One region of the Yersinia fenwicki genome, then DNA from elsewhere that is predicted to be linked to it. Evidence: predicted binding sites of a transcription regulator. Region 1 holds the regulator's gene; the other holds the start of a gene.

Region 1 (7,423 bases):
GAGAGTAAGCTCATCGGGACTCTTCGTTTGCCGCTTTCCTGCACCATGAAATCTATTGGGTTTAATTATTTCTGTATTATAAAGGTAGGTTCAATTACAGCAACCAACGCAAATCAAGTTTGCGATACTCCGCAACGACAAATATTGCCACTATTGTAAAATCCTTTGTACTTGAAGTCGCAGGGTTGTTAGCTGCGTTCGTTACTCGGCCCGTCCATGGGCCTCGCCTCTGCGAGGCCGCTGCCAGCAGCGTTCAAATCGATTCCTGACCGATTTGTCACCCGAATCACTTACTTGTCGTTGACCTTACATAAATAAGCTCATCGGGGTTTCCTTGCTTGCTGCCTACCTGCAACTCCAATGACTTTGGGTTTGGGCTTTAGGTATCAACCTGCTTACGACATTTGATCCGCTTGTAGCACGACCTGATGGTCGAACTCTTTCTCGCAATATTTGCATTTAAGGTGGATATCACTTTGTTTGGCCTTCACTTTAAAGCTGGAATCGACTAGTTCATTATGGCTGATACAGTTGCTATTAGGGCAGGTGAGGACGCCGTCGATATGATCTGGCAAACTGAGTGTCAGCTTCTTCACCACTTCGTAATTGTCGATGCGGTTGACTGTGGCATCGGGGGCATACATAGCCAATTGGTTGGCTTGTTGCTCTGTCAGGAAGGTATTTTCTATTTTAATCAAATCTTTACGACCTGATCTCTTAGACGGCAAATTTAACCCGATAGTGATGCGCTGGTCGGTCGCGGTCAGTTTGAATAGCGACAACAATTTGAACCCGATTTGCGCCGGAATATGGTCAATCACGGTGCCGCATTTAATCGCTTCAACCTGTAGTTTGTAATCCTGAGTCATATTCAATCCCCTTAAAGAGCCAATTCTGCGTTTAATACCAATGCCAGCAGCGCCTGACGTGCAAAAATGCCGTTACCTGCTTGTTGGAAATAGTAAGCGTAAGGCGTTTTATCAACATCAGTCGTGATTTCATCAATACGCGGCAGCGGGTGTAGCACTTTGAGATTATCCTGTGCGCCATTTAAATCAGCCGCGCGCAGGACAAACTGTGCTTTGACGTTGGCATATTCTGATGGGTCAAGGCGCTCTTTTTGCACGCGGGTCATATAGAGAATATCCAGCTCTGGTACCACTTCTTCAATACTTTCGTGGAGGCTGTATTCCATGCCTTTTTCTTCCAACATTTCAAGAATATAAGCTGGCATTGCTAATGCATCGGGGGCGATAAAGAAGAAGCGATTGCCGTTAAATTTTGCCAGCGCTTGCGTCAGTGAATGCACGGTGCGGCCATATTTTAGATCACCGACCATAGCGATATTGATGTTATCCAGTCGGCCTTGGGTTTCTTGAATGGTGAATAAATCGAGCAGTGTTTGGGTTGGATGCTGGTTGGCACCATCACCGGCATTAACCACCGGCACATTACCGGAGAACTGGGTGGCAAGGCGTGCAGCCCCTTCTTGTGGATGGCGCATGACAATGGCATCGACATAGGTACTGATGACTGACATGGTATCAGCTAGTGTCTCACCTTTCTTACCTAGCGAGGTGTTGCTGCTATCAGAAAAACCGACAACGGATGCCCCAAGGCGATGAATTGAGGTTTCAAACGACAAACGGGTGCGGGTTGAGGCTTCGAAAAAGCAACTGGCGATCACTTTGTGTTTTAACAGCTCGGGTTGCGGGTGGCTTTTCAAACTGGCAGCGGTGCGCAATACCAGTTCCAGTTCCTCGCGACATAAGTCGTTAATTGAGATGATGTGCTTGTGATACAACGGGTTGGCCATTTTCGCTCTCCTCTATAGTTGCCCGTGGTCTCGGGCTACCCTGGTTTCTTTAATCAGTTGTCATACGGTAATAGATGAATCCGGTGCCGATCGGCAGACAAAAAAAAGCCCCTCAATGAGGGGCCTTTCAGGATCGGTTTAGCAACGGGAGAAAGAATGGCAATTGGCTGCCTGCTAGCAGTCTATTTTGTCGACCATCGATAGAATCATTTTCAACAAAACGACGATGTTTAGCAAAATTCAAACGGCTTTTCATCATTTCTCCCGGCAAATTGTGGCGAATTATACTCGCGTGGGATTTCTCTGCAAGAGGGGATCGCCGCATTTTTTATGATTAGCAAACGATTACCTGGTACATTTTGATTTCAAATATCTTAAGTTGGGTAATGTTTGTTTAGATATGATTTGTTCAGTGACTGGTTTGGTTGTTGATGCATCGGAGATTAAGTGGGTAATGAAATTCTAACAACCGAACCTATCATCTAATCCAATATCAACCGAACCGCAAAATGAAAACTTAATCCTCATCAAATCCCGAATTAAACAGTTCAATCACTGCTGCCAGCGCTTGAATCTCATCAGGCCCGGTAGCTTCAACCTCAATCTGGCGGCCTTTGGCAGAATCAAGCATCAGCAGTGCAATCACACTGCTGGCTTCGGCTTCGGTACCACTGTCATTACGTAACATCACTTCTGCATCAAAACTCTGAACCAGCTCGAACAATTTCATTGCGGGCCTGGCATGCATTCCCAGCTTGTTTTTGATCTCAACGGTTTGTTTAACTGTCATTTATTTACGCTTTTCCAGAGTACGATGACGTGATTGGACGTTCTTACCGCGGGCGCGGAAATAATCGGCCAATTGTTCAGCAACATAGACTGAGCGGTGTTTACCGCCGGTACATCCAATAGCTACCGTCAGATAACTGCGGTTATTGGTTTCCAGCATCGGCAACCACAGTTCCAGATAACTGCGGGTCTGATAAATAAAGTTATGCACTTCAGTATGGCGATCAAGGAAGGAGATCACCGGCTTATCCAGACCTGTCATCGGGCGTAATTTAGGGTCCCAGTGCGGGTTAGGTAGGAAGCGTACGTCGAAGACATAATCTGCATCAATAGGGATGCCGTGTTTAAAGCCGAAGGATTCAAACACCATGGTTAACTCGCGCTCACGTTTACCCAATAGGCGAGTGCGGAGCATCTCAGCTAATTCATGCACTGACATTTCAGAGGTATCAATAATCAAGTCAGCCCGCGAGCGCAAAGGCTCCAGCAGGTCGCTCTCTTCATCGATAGCACTTTCTAATGACAGGTTTTTAGTCGACAGCGGATGCAGACGACGGGTATCACTATAGCGACGAATCAGGGTATTGCGATCAGCATCTAAAAACAGCAACTGCGGTGAAAAGCTGTCTGGCAGTTGGGTCATGGCATGCTCAAATACCTCAGGAGACTCAGGCATATTGCGTACGTCAATGCTCACTGCAGCGGAGATATTCCTATCGGCAAGTGTACTTGCCAATTGCGGCAACAGAACCACGGGCAAGTTATCGACACAATAAAAGCCCATATCTTCCAATGCGCGCAAAGCAACAGACTTCCCTGAACCGGAACGGCCGCTGACAATCATCAGCACCATGTGAGTGACTCCCCTTGTAGAACCCAGTAATCCGGCTACAGGAGCCGGGCATAACGGATAAAACGACGTTGCTTACCTAATTACTCTGTTTCTGGCGGTAATTCAGTGATGATCTGATAAAGCTCATCATCACTTTGCGCTGCTCGTAAACGACGGCACACTGTTTTATCAGCTAATCTCTTAGCCACTAAAGACAAAGTGTGTAAGTGAGTTTTACATTGATCTGCTGGAACCAACAAGGCAAATAATAGATCAACCGGTTGGTTATCAATAGCATCGAAAGCAATGGGTTGCTCCAGGCGGATAAATACACCTACAGCGCGCAGTGTATCTTCCTCCAGCTTGCCATGTGGTATCGCGATACCACTACCAATGCCAGTACTGCCCATGCGTTCGCGGGTTAACACAGCATCGAAAACGATCTGTGATGGCAGGTTAAGCTGTTTGGCAGCTAACTCGCTGATAATTTCCAAAGCCCGCTTTTTACTTGAGCAATGTACGGAGCTTTTGGTGCACTCGATATTTAATACCGAGCTTAATTGCAATGCTGGATCGTTGATCATTTCATCTTTCACTTAAGCGCTGTTTTACGCCTGATGCCAGCGGAATATTCTTCTCTGCTGGCATCAGGTTGTGTAGCGAGTGTAGAACCTTTGCTGTCTACCCGTCATACTTCAAGCCGCATGTGCGTTGACTGCCCTCGTTCACCTCAGTCACTTACTGGTGTAAGTTCCTGAGGATTCGCTCAGTTGCCGCCTTCATGCAACTCGAATTATCTAGGGTATATAACAGCAACAAGGGTTCCTAATGTTGTTTCAATTTATCTTTGTGTTTGTTCAACTGGCGGGCCAGTTTATCAACCAAAATATCAATTGCGGCGTACATATCTTCCTGCTCTGAACTTGCGTGCAACTCGCCTCCATTCACATGTACCGTGGCTTCTGCAATTTGTTTTACTTTTTCGACACTTAAAACCACATACACCTGGTTAATTCGATCAAAATATTGCTCAAGTTTGGCAAATTTAGTGGTAACAAACTCGCGTAATGCGTCGGTTATTTCGACATGATGTCCGGTAATATTGAGTTGCATAGTGTCTTCCTTCTCAGTTCAGGTCAAACCAACTGTTTACGCTGGTTTGACGGCGGGATGGATAACGACTCTCGATACTTCGCGACGGTTCGCCGAGCCACCATAATGCCTTGTTCACATAATAGTGTGGTCAGTTTACTGTCACTAAGTGGTTTGGCTGGATTTTCTGCCGCAACCAATTTTTTCACCAGTGCACGAATCGCAGTAGAAGAAGCTTCGCCTCCGCTATCTGTATTGACATGGCTGGAGAAGAAATATTTCAGTTCGAAAATTCCTCGAGGACTGTGCAGGAACTTCTGCGTAGTTACTCGGGAAATTGTCGACTCATGCATATCCACGGCTTGGGCAATGTCTGCCAGCACCATGGGTTTCATAAATTCAGGCCCATTGTCAAAAAAAGCTACCTGCTGCTCTACAATGCAACGTGCTACTTTCAATAGCGTTTCATTGCGGCTCTCAAGGCTTTTTATCAACCATTTTGCTTCTTGCAAATTGCTACGGATGAACTGCCCATCACTGTCATTACGGGTATTGCTGCCCATCGCTGCGTACTGTTGGTTGATTTTCAGGCGTGGAATGCTATCGGCATTAAGCTCGACCGTCCAGTGCCCTTTGTCTTTTCGTACCAGAACATCTGGAATCACATACTCAGATTCCCCTGTATTGATAGACTGACCCGGGCGCGGATCCAGTGACTGAATCAGAGCAATGGCTTCTTTAAGTGTATCTTCTTTTAGCCGACTTAAACGAATCATCGTACGGAAATCATGGTTGCCTAGCAAATCCAGATATTCGCTAATGACCAAACGTGCTTCAGCGAGATAGGGGGTATCTTTGTCATATTGCGATAGCTGTACCAATAGACACTCGCGCAGGTTACGCGCGGCTACGCCAATGGGATCAAAGTGTTGTATTCGCTTGAGTACAGCTTCGACTTCGTCCAATGCGACATTCTCATCCCCCATGCTTTCCAGAATGTCTTCCAGTGACACAGTGAGATAGCCAGTTTCATCAACCGCATCGACGATCGACGTTGCAATGGCGGCATCAGTTTCTGAGAACGGGGTCAAGTCTACTTGCCACATCAAATAGTCTTGGAGAGTTTGAGTGGTTTCCCCCTGATAGACCGGCAGTTCGTCGTCGCTGTAATCATTGCCCATACCTGATGGCGTGCCTGCGGTATAAATTTCATCCCAAGTCGCATCCAGTGGTAACTCTTCCGGCATATCTTTCTGTTCCAGTGCTTCGCGGGTATCAAGCGATTCACTGTCTATTGTTTCTTTTGCATCTATCTCTTCATGAAGATCAGTTTGCTCAAGCAGGGGGTTGCTCTCCAGCGCTAACTGAATCTCCTGCTGGAGTTCTAGCGTAGAAAGTTGCAACAGGCGAATAGCCTGCTGCAGCTGTGGAGTCATAGCCAGTTGTTGGCTGAACTTGAGTTGCAAACCTTGCTTCATAATGCGGTATCAATTTTCCTGATGACTAACAAAATCATTAACAGTGTCTGGTATTGGATTAAAGACGGAATTCTTCGCCCAGATAAACACGTTTAACTTGTTCGTCAGCCAAAATTTCCTGTGGTGTGCCGTGAGCGATTAAATGCCCTTGGCTTACAATATAAGCCCGCTCACAAACGTCTAGCGTCTCACGCACATTATGGTCGGTAATCAGTACACCGAGGCCGCTGTCGCGCAGATGCTCAATTATCTTTTTGATATCAATAACAGAAATCGGATCAACCCCGGCAAACGGCTCATCCAGCAGAATAAATTTGGGATTGGCAGCCAGCGCACGGGCGATTTCGACACGGCGGCGTTCACCGCCGGAAAGCGATTGGCCCAGACTGTCACGTAAATGAGTAATATGGAACTCTTCCATTAACTCATCAGCCCGCTCCTGACGTTGCTCAGATGAGAGGTCTTTACGGATTTCCAGCACCGCCATCAAATTGTTAAAGACACTCAGACGGCGGAAGATAGAGGCTTCTTGCGGCAAATAGCCAATCCCGCGCAGGGCGCGCTCATGTAACGGCAAGAGGCTGATATCTTCGTCATCAATCACAATGCGCCCGGCATCACGCTGGACAATGCCGACGACCATATAAAAAGTGGTGGTCTTACCCGCACCGTTCGGCCCAAGTAAACCGACAATTTCACCGGATTTTACTTTCAGGCTAACGTCTTCGACCACTTTACGGCCTTTATACGCCTTAGCCAGTTTTTCTGCGATTAATGTTGCCATAAATGATTATTTACTCTTCTTTTGGCCTGAAGCTGCTGGCCCTTTATCTTGTAATTGAGACGGTAATAGCACGGTGGTAACACGTTTGCCTTTATCACTGAAGGCTTCCATCTGCTGTTTTTTCACCAGATACGTGATGCGATCACCTTTGATATTACTATCAAGCTGCTCCAGATAGGCATTACCGGTCAAGACCACAAAATCATTAGCGACTTCGTAACGCAGTTTCTGGCCGTGGCCTTTAACCGGTTTGCCGCTATCTTGCATCTGATAGAAAGTCACGGGATTACCAAAACCTTCGATGACCATTTTGCTCTGATCGCCGCCAGGGCGGGTCACCACGACTTTATCAGCCTTAATCTCAATGGTACCTTGCTTGATAACCACATTATCGGTAAAGGTGACTGTATTGGCCCCCATATCCAATGCTTGTTTAACCGAGTCGACCAGGACGGGCTGATCAGTATCGCCGGTTAACGCTAACGCGGGCAGGCTTGCGGCCAAAAGTGAGCTGGCAAGCAAAAGATGAAGAATTTTATTTTTGGATTTCATAAGAGGTTTTAACCTTTTCAATCAGCTCGGCGGTTTTATCCCGCAAGTTGCCACGCATTTTCATGCCGTTAGATGTAAAT
Region 2 (7,423 bases), 560 kb from region 1:
GTGCCGAGCAGCGGCTGGATATTTTGCAACATACCATCAGCTTCTTAACGGAATCTGGTTATCAGTTCATTGGTATGGATCACTTTGCCCGACCAGACGATGAGCTAGCGATTGCCCAGCGTGAAGGTAAATTACACCGTAATTTCCAGGGCTATACCACCCAAGGTGAGAGCGATTTACTTGGTTTGGGGGTTTCTGCCATCAGCATGTTAGGTGACAGTTACGCGCAAAATGAAAAAGATTTGAAGACTTACTATGCCGTTGTCGAACAGCGTGGCAATGCCTTATGGCGTGGCCTGACCATGACTGAAGATGATTGTTTACGTCGTGACGTGATTAAGACACTGATTTGTAATTTCCAAATCAGCTATCAGCCGATTGAACAGCATTATGGTATTTGTTTCGCTGATTATTTTGCTGAAGATTTTGAGTTGCTCGCCCCCTTTGAACAAGATGGGCTGGTGGAGCGAGATGATAAAAGTATTCGTGTAACACCGCGTGGGCGTTTACTCATTCGTAATATTTGTATGTGTTTCGATATTTATTTACGCAAACAGGCACGTCGGCAACAGTTTTCCCGAGTGATCTGATAAAGAGGTTGCTGGCAAACCTCTTTTGTTGCATTGAGACTAGCGGGTCGACTGCACCGATGGGCGCTCCGGTCGCTTACGCGACTATGGCCCATTCGGCACATTTCCCCGCTTATCAACTTTGTTAGCGGTCTCTTTCAAACAAAATTTATTCCATTCCCAATTCTTTCAACTTACGGGTTAATGTATTTCGGCCCCAGCCTAACAGGCGCGCCGCTTCCTGTTTATGTCCTTGGGTGTGACGTAATGCGGTGGTTAACAGCGTGCGCTCCATTTCTGGTTGCGCTTCTGACAGTAAGTCCTGATGACCAGACCGTAATGCCCGATCTGCCCATTGCGCCAGTAATGTCGACCAATTATCCGGCATCCGTTGGCCGGAAGCATCTGGTGTGCTGGTTTCAAACAGTTCAGAAGGTAAGTCCTGAACCAGCACTTCTTGCCCAGCAGCCATCACGGTCAACCAACGGCAGGTATTCTCCAGTTGGCGTACGTTTCCTGGCCAAGGCAGACGAGTTAGTGCAACTTCTGTTTCAGGATGCAGGTTTTTGGCTTCGACACCCAACTCTTTCGCGGCTACTTGTAAGAAGTAGCGCGCCAGGCGAGGAATATCTTCACGGCGCTCACGCAGTGGTGGTAAATGCACTCGAATGACATTCAGACGATGGAATAAGTCTTCACGAAATTTCCCTTCCTGAACCCTTAGCTCCAGATTCTGATGGGTGGCAGCAATGATGCGCACATCCACTTTGACCGGCGCATAACCGCCGACCCGATAGAACTGGCCGTCTGCCAATACGCGCAATAGGCGGGTTTGCACATCCAGCGGCATATCACCAATTTCATCTAAAAACAGAGTGCCACCATCGGCTTGTTCAAAGCGGCCTTGGCGTACCTGATTAGCACCGGTAAATGCGCCTTTTTCATGGCCAAACAGTTCAGACTCAATTAAATCTTTTGGAATCGCAGCCATATTCAATGCGATGAAAGGGGCTTTGGCTCGAGGGCTATGGCGATGCAGTGCATGGGCCACTAACTCTTTACCCGTACCTGATTCGCCGTTAATCAGTACGCTAATAGAAGAACGCGACAAACGGCCAATGATGCGAAAAACATCCTGCATCGCAGGTGCTTCGCCGATGATATCCGCTGTTGGGCCACTGGCAGGTTGGGTGCGGGCGGGTTGTTGTTGCTCTTGATAATGGCTGATAGCCCGCTCAACCAGCGCGACCGCTTCATCAATATCAAAAGGTTTGGGCAGATAATCAAATGCCCCTTGTTGGTAGGCGCTAACTGCTGCGTCTAAATCAGAATGTGCTGTCATTATGATGACCGGAAGCATCGGATGGCGCTGCTTAATTTGTTTTAGCAGGGCTAATCCATCCATACCGGGCATACGAATATCGGATAACAACACATCCGGGGTTTGCGTGGCAAGAGCATCCAATACCTGATTTCCGGTATCGAAAGTTGCGCAGTTTAGGCCCGCTCCAGTCAGTGCGCGTTCAAGCACCCAGCGGATGGAGCTATCGTCATCGACGATCCAGACTATCCCTCGTTGCATAGAAACCTCACTGGCGAATAGGCAGGTAAACCGAGAATTCGGTATGTCCCGGCCAACTGTTAAATTCAATTTTACCCGAGTGCTGATCAATAAGACTGCGGGCAATCGACAAGCCAAGGCCAGTCCCTCCCTCACGGCCACTGACCATCGGATAGAACACGGTATCTTGTAATTGCGTGGGTACGCCCGGCCCATCATCTTCAATATCAATTCGCGCGGCCAAGCGGTAGCGCACGCCATGCAGTGTTATCTGAAATGCGGTGCGGGTACGAAGTGTTATCGTGCCGCCAGCTTCACCTAAAGCTTGTAATGCATTGCGGGTGATATTGAGCAGCACTTGTTCAATTTGGTCGGGGTCATGCGCCAGCTCAGGCAAGCTGGGGTCATAGTCGCGGATTAACGTTACGTTATCCGGTTTTTCCAGTGAGACAAGTTGGCAAACCCGTTCAGCAACCTGATGGATGCTTTGTGTTACATGTTGACCAGGCCGCTGTGGGCCTAATAAGCGGTCAACCAAATTACGTAAGCGGTCGGCTTGTTCAATGATGACTTTGGTATATTCCAGCAATGCCGGATCGGGCAGTGCTTTTGACAATAATTGTGCTGCACCCCGTAAGCCACCCAAAGGGTTCTTAATTTCATGAGCCAACCCACGCACCAAATCTCGTGCGGCGATTTGTTGTGCATGCTGTAGTTGTTCTTGGCTTAGCCGACGCTGGTTATCCATCGGTGCCATTTCCAGCAATATGAAACCTTCCGCCAATGATTGTGCAGTGAGCGATAAAATATGTGCCCGGCCATCAACGACCAGTGTGACTTCGTTATCGGTAAAACTTTGTCCAGACGCCAGGCTTTCTCTCATCAGCGCCATATTCAGAGAAAAATAGCCTAATAATTCGGGGAGCGGTGTACCAAAAAGTTTACGAGAGCTTTGCGCCAGAAGTTGCTGGGCCGCGGGATTGGCATAATGAATAGCCAGAGAATCATCTAATAGCAGAATGCTATTAATGAGAGAATTGAGGATCTGCCCAGCATCGGGCAGCGTGCCTGTTGCCATTACGCAGACTCCTGCACATTTTTGGTGCATTAATCCTAGCGGTTCAGCCGCAACTGAGCCAGAGGAATGATGACGAAAACGAAAAGTGGAGAAAAAAGCCCATCCTAAGATGGGCCAAAAGTTTCCACGGCAACAACCCTTCATCTTTCAAGTTGTAGGGTTGTTGGCTGCTCTCACTCACCCGAATCACCTACTGGTGTAAGCTCATCGGGATTATCTCGCTTGCCGCCGTCCTACACCTTGAAATCTATTGGGTAAACTAAAACTTAAACGCTGTAGTACAGTTCGAACTCAACTGGGTGCGGAGTCATACGAACGCGGTCCATCTCTTCTTTACGCAGTTCGATGTAAGCATCGATAGCGTCGTCAGTGAACACGCCACCACGGGTCAGGAACTCGCGGTCTTCGTTCAGTGCAGCCATTGCTTCGTCCAGTGAACCTGCAACTTTTGGAATTTCAGCCTCTTCTTCCGGTGGCAAGTCATACAGGTTTTTGTCCATCGCATCACCAGGGTGAATCTTATTGATGATGCCATCAAGGCCAGCCATCAGTAGAGCTGCGAAGCACAGGTATGGGTTAGCTGCTGGATCCGGGAAGCGCGCTTCAATACGACGTGCTTTCGGGCTGGCAACTACAGGGATACGAATAGAAGCTGAGCGGTTACGGGCAGAATATGCCAACATTACCGGTGCTTCGTAGCCTGGGACCAAACGCTTGTAGGAGTTAGTTGTTGGGTTAGCCAAGGCGTTAATGGCTTTTGCGTGCTTGATGATACCGCCGATATAGAACAGCGCCATTTCAGACAGGCCAGCGTATTTGTCACCGGCGAACAAGTTAGTACCGTTCTTGGACAAAGACATATGGCAGTGCATACCTGAACCGTTATCACCGAACATAGGTTTTGGCATGAAAGTCGCCGTTTTACCGAATGCGTGGGCCACGTTGTGCACCACATATTTGTAAATCTGAATTTCGTCAGCTTTTTTGGTCATGGTATTGAAGCGAGTTGCTACTTCGTTCTGACCCGCGGTTGCAACTTCATGGTGGTGCGCTTCAACCACCAGGCCCATTTCTTCCATGGTCAGACACATGGTAGAACGCAGGTCTTGTGAAGAATCGACTGGAGGAACTGGGAAGTAACCCCCTTTGACGGCTGGACGATGGCCTTTATTGCCGCCTTCGTATTTGGTGCTGGAGTTCCATGCGCCCTCGATATCATCGATAGCGACGTGGGAACCACGGATGGAGCTACCAAAACGAACGTCGTCGAACAGGAAGAATTCTGGCTCTGGCCCAAACAATACGGTATCCGCGATGCCAGAAGATTTTAGGAATTCTTCTGCGCGTTTGGAGATAGAACGCGGATCGCGGTCATAACCTTGCAGGGTGCCTGGCTCAAGGATGTCACAACGGATAATCAGTGTGGAGTCTTCGAAGAACGGGTCCATAACAGCGGTGCTGGCGTCTGGCATCAGTACCATGTCGGATTCGTTAATGCCTTTCCAGCCACCAATCGAGGAGCCATCAAACATTTTGCCTTCTTCGAAGAAGTCAGCGTTGACCTGATGAGCTGGAATAGTGATGTGCTGTTCTTTCCCTTTAGTATCGGTGAAGCGCAAATCAACAAATTTCACTTCGTGCTCATTCAGCATCGTCAAAACATGTTCAGCGGACATACTTATATCTCCTGGATTTGTCATAGTCGTCGTCGTGGAACGATTACCGTGTTATCCCCTTCGAACTTGAAGTTGCAGAGGTGTTGGCTGCACTCACTCACCCAAATAACTTACGAGAGTAAGCTCATCGGGGTTCATTCTCTTGCCGCCTACCTGCAACACCAATTTCTTTGGGTATATGATGTTCAGTCATTCATGCTAAAATACATTGCGAAATCTATGCCAACTTTCCAAACCCCCCGTTTATGCCATATCATAGGGGTCTGCTGATATTCAGTATGCACCAGGATAGTTATATTGCACTATTTTGGTGCTTCATTTGTGCTGTTGGGCACTGTATTGGTGCAATAAGAGGCTGGAAGGCTATTTTTGCACCGTGAAAGGGATCACAAACATACCGCCGTTAGGTTGTTTATAAGAGAATTTTGTGATCTTGTTTAGTCCCTCGCCTAATACGTGTACAATAGCGCGCTATTTCTAAATGCCTGAGGCAAAAAAGCTGTGATCGAGAATCTGCGTAACATCGCCATTATTGCGCACGTTGACCATGGGAAAACTACCCTGGTTGATAAGTTGCTACAACAATCTGGTACGTTCGGTGAACGTGCTGAAGCAACTGAACGTGTAATGGACTCCAACGATTTGGAGAAAGAGCGTGGGATAACCATCCTCGCAAAAAATACTGCCATTAAGTGGAAAGACTACCGCATCAACATCGTGGATACCCCAGGACACGCCGATTTCGGTGGTGAAGTTGAGCGTGTAATGTCTATGGTTGACTCTGTGCTGTTGGTTGTCGACGCAATGGATGGCCCGATGCCGCAGACCCGTTTCGTGACCAAAAAAGCTTTCGCTAACGGTCTGAAACCCATCGTGGTAATCAATAAAGTTGACCGTCCGGGCGCACGTCCTGACTGGGTTGTGGATCAGGTGTTCGACCTGTTTGTTAACCTGGACGCAACTGATGAACAACTGGACTTCCCTATCATTTATGCATCTGCATTGATGGGTATTGCTGGCGAAGACCACAATGATATGGCGGAAGACATGACCCCGCTGTATCAAGCCATCGTTGACCATGTGTCTCCGCCACAAGTTGAGGCTGAAGCACCGTTCCAGATGCAGATCTCTCAGCTGGATTACAACAACTATGTTGGTGTTATCGGCATTGGTCGTATCAAACGCGGTAAAGTTAAGCCAAACCAGCAAGTCACTATCATTGATAGCGAAGGCAAAACTCGTAACGCCAAAGTTGGTAAAGTTCTGACTCATATGGGTCTGGAGCGTATTGAAGCTACCGAGGCTGAAGCTGGCGATATCATTGCCATCACCGGTCTGGGCGAGTTGAACATCTCTGATACCATTTGCGATGTTAATGCTGTTGAAGCTTTGCCAGCACTGTCAGTTGATGAGCCAACCGTAAGCATGTATTTCTGCGTTAACACCTCTCCGTTCTGTGGTAAAGAAGGCAAGTATGTGACTTCACGTCAGATTCTTGACCGCCTGAACAAAGAGTTGATTCATAACGTGGCGCTGCGTGTTGAAGAAACCGAAGATGCTGATGCATTCCGCGTATCTGGCCGTGGCGAACTGCACTTGTCGGTTCTGATCGAAAACATGCGTCGTGAAGGTTTCGAGCTGGCGGTTTCCCGTCCTAAAGTTATTGTCCGTGAAATTGATGGCCGCAAACAAGAGCCGTTTGAAAACGTGACCTTGGACATCGAAGAGCAGCACCAGGGTTCAGTCATGCAAGCCATGGGTGAGCGTAAAGCTGACCTGAAAAACATGGATCCGGACGGTAAAGGTCGTGTGCGTCTCGACTACTTGATCCCTGCACGTGGTCTGATCGGTTTCCGTACTGAGTTCATGACCATGACTTCTGGTACAGGCCTGCTGTACTCCACATTCAGTCACTATGATGATGTGCGTCCAGGCGATATCGGCCAACGCCAAAACGGTGTACTGATCTCTAACGGTCAGGGCAAAGCGGTTGCGTTTGCATTGTTCAAACTGCAAGACCGCGGCAAGCTGTTTATCGGTCATGGTACAGAAGTGTATGAAGGCCAAATCATCGGTATTCACTCACGTTCTAATGACCTGACTGTAAACTGCCTGACCGGTAAGCAACTGACCAACATGCGTGCATCGGGTACTGACGAAGCAACCACTCTGGTTCCTTTCCTGAAGAAAACTCTGGAACAGGCTCTGGAATTCATCGATGACGATGAATTGGTTGAAGTGACCCCGCTATCTATCCGTATCCGTAAGCGTCACCTGACGGAAAACGATCGTAAGCGTGCAGGTCGTGGTCCTAAAGAAGATTAATTCTTCTTAGTTCTACTGATACTTAGGGCGCGAAAAGCGCCCTGAGTTCTCATCTTTCAAGCCGCAGATGTGTTGGCTGCTTTCGTTCACCCGAATCACTTACTCGAGTAAGCTCAGCGGGTCTCTCTCTTTTGCCGCCTTCCTGCAACTTGAAATCTGTTTGTTATAATTACCTCCGGTAAAAATATTATTTTTCCTGACCGACCCCTCCTTT

The links. The regulator sigma-54, encoded in region 1, starts transcription at its own class of promoters, with help from an activator protein. The targets are predictions, from matches to a motif close to GTTGGCACANNTTTCGCTNT.
Region 2: glnA (glutamate--ammonia ligase) is a predicted target of sigma-54. The motif match lies at 5,092-5,111, and genes of this name have one in related genera.

The regions. Positions count from the first base shown of each region.
Region 1 is NZ_CP170755.1:482,767-490,189, forward strand. Features, by position in the region: gene pyrI (aspartate carbamoyltransferase regulatory subunit) at 396-869, opposite strand; gene pyrB (aspartate carbamoyltransferase) at 881-1,816, opposite strand; gene npr (PTS phosphocarrier protein NPr) at 2,334-2,606, opposite strand; gene rapZ (RNase adapter RapZ) at 2,607-3,458, opposite strand; gene ptsN (PTS IIA-like nitrogen regulatory protein PtsN) at 3,539-4,021, opposite strand; gene hpf (ribosome hibernation promoting factor) at 4,263-4,550, opposite strand; gene rpoN (RNA polymerase factor sigma-54) at 4,574-6,007, opposite strand; gene lptB (LPS export ABC transporter ATP-binding protein) at 6,066-6,791, opposite strand; gene lptA (lipopolysaccharide ABC transporter substrate-binding protein LptA) at 6,798-7,343, opposite strand; gene lptC (LPS export ABC transporter periplasmic protein LptC) at 7,327-7,423, opposite strand, start outside.
Region 2 is NZ_CP170755.1:4,643,579-4,651,001, reverse strand. Features, by position in the region: gene hemN (oxygen-independent coproporphyrinogen III oxidase) at 1-590, shown strand, start outside; gene glnG (nitrogen regulation protein NR(I)) at 739-2,151, opposite strand; gene glnL (nitrogen regulation protein NR(II)) at 2,159-3,208, opposite strand; gene glnA (glutamate--ammonia ligase) at 3,475-4,884, opposite strand; gene typA (ribosome-dependent GTPase TypA) at 5,386-7,209, shown strand.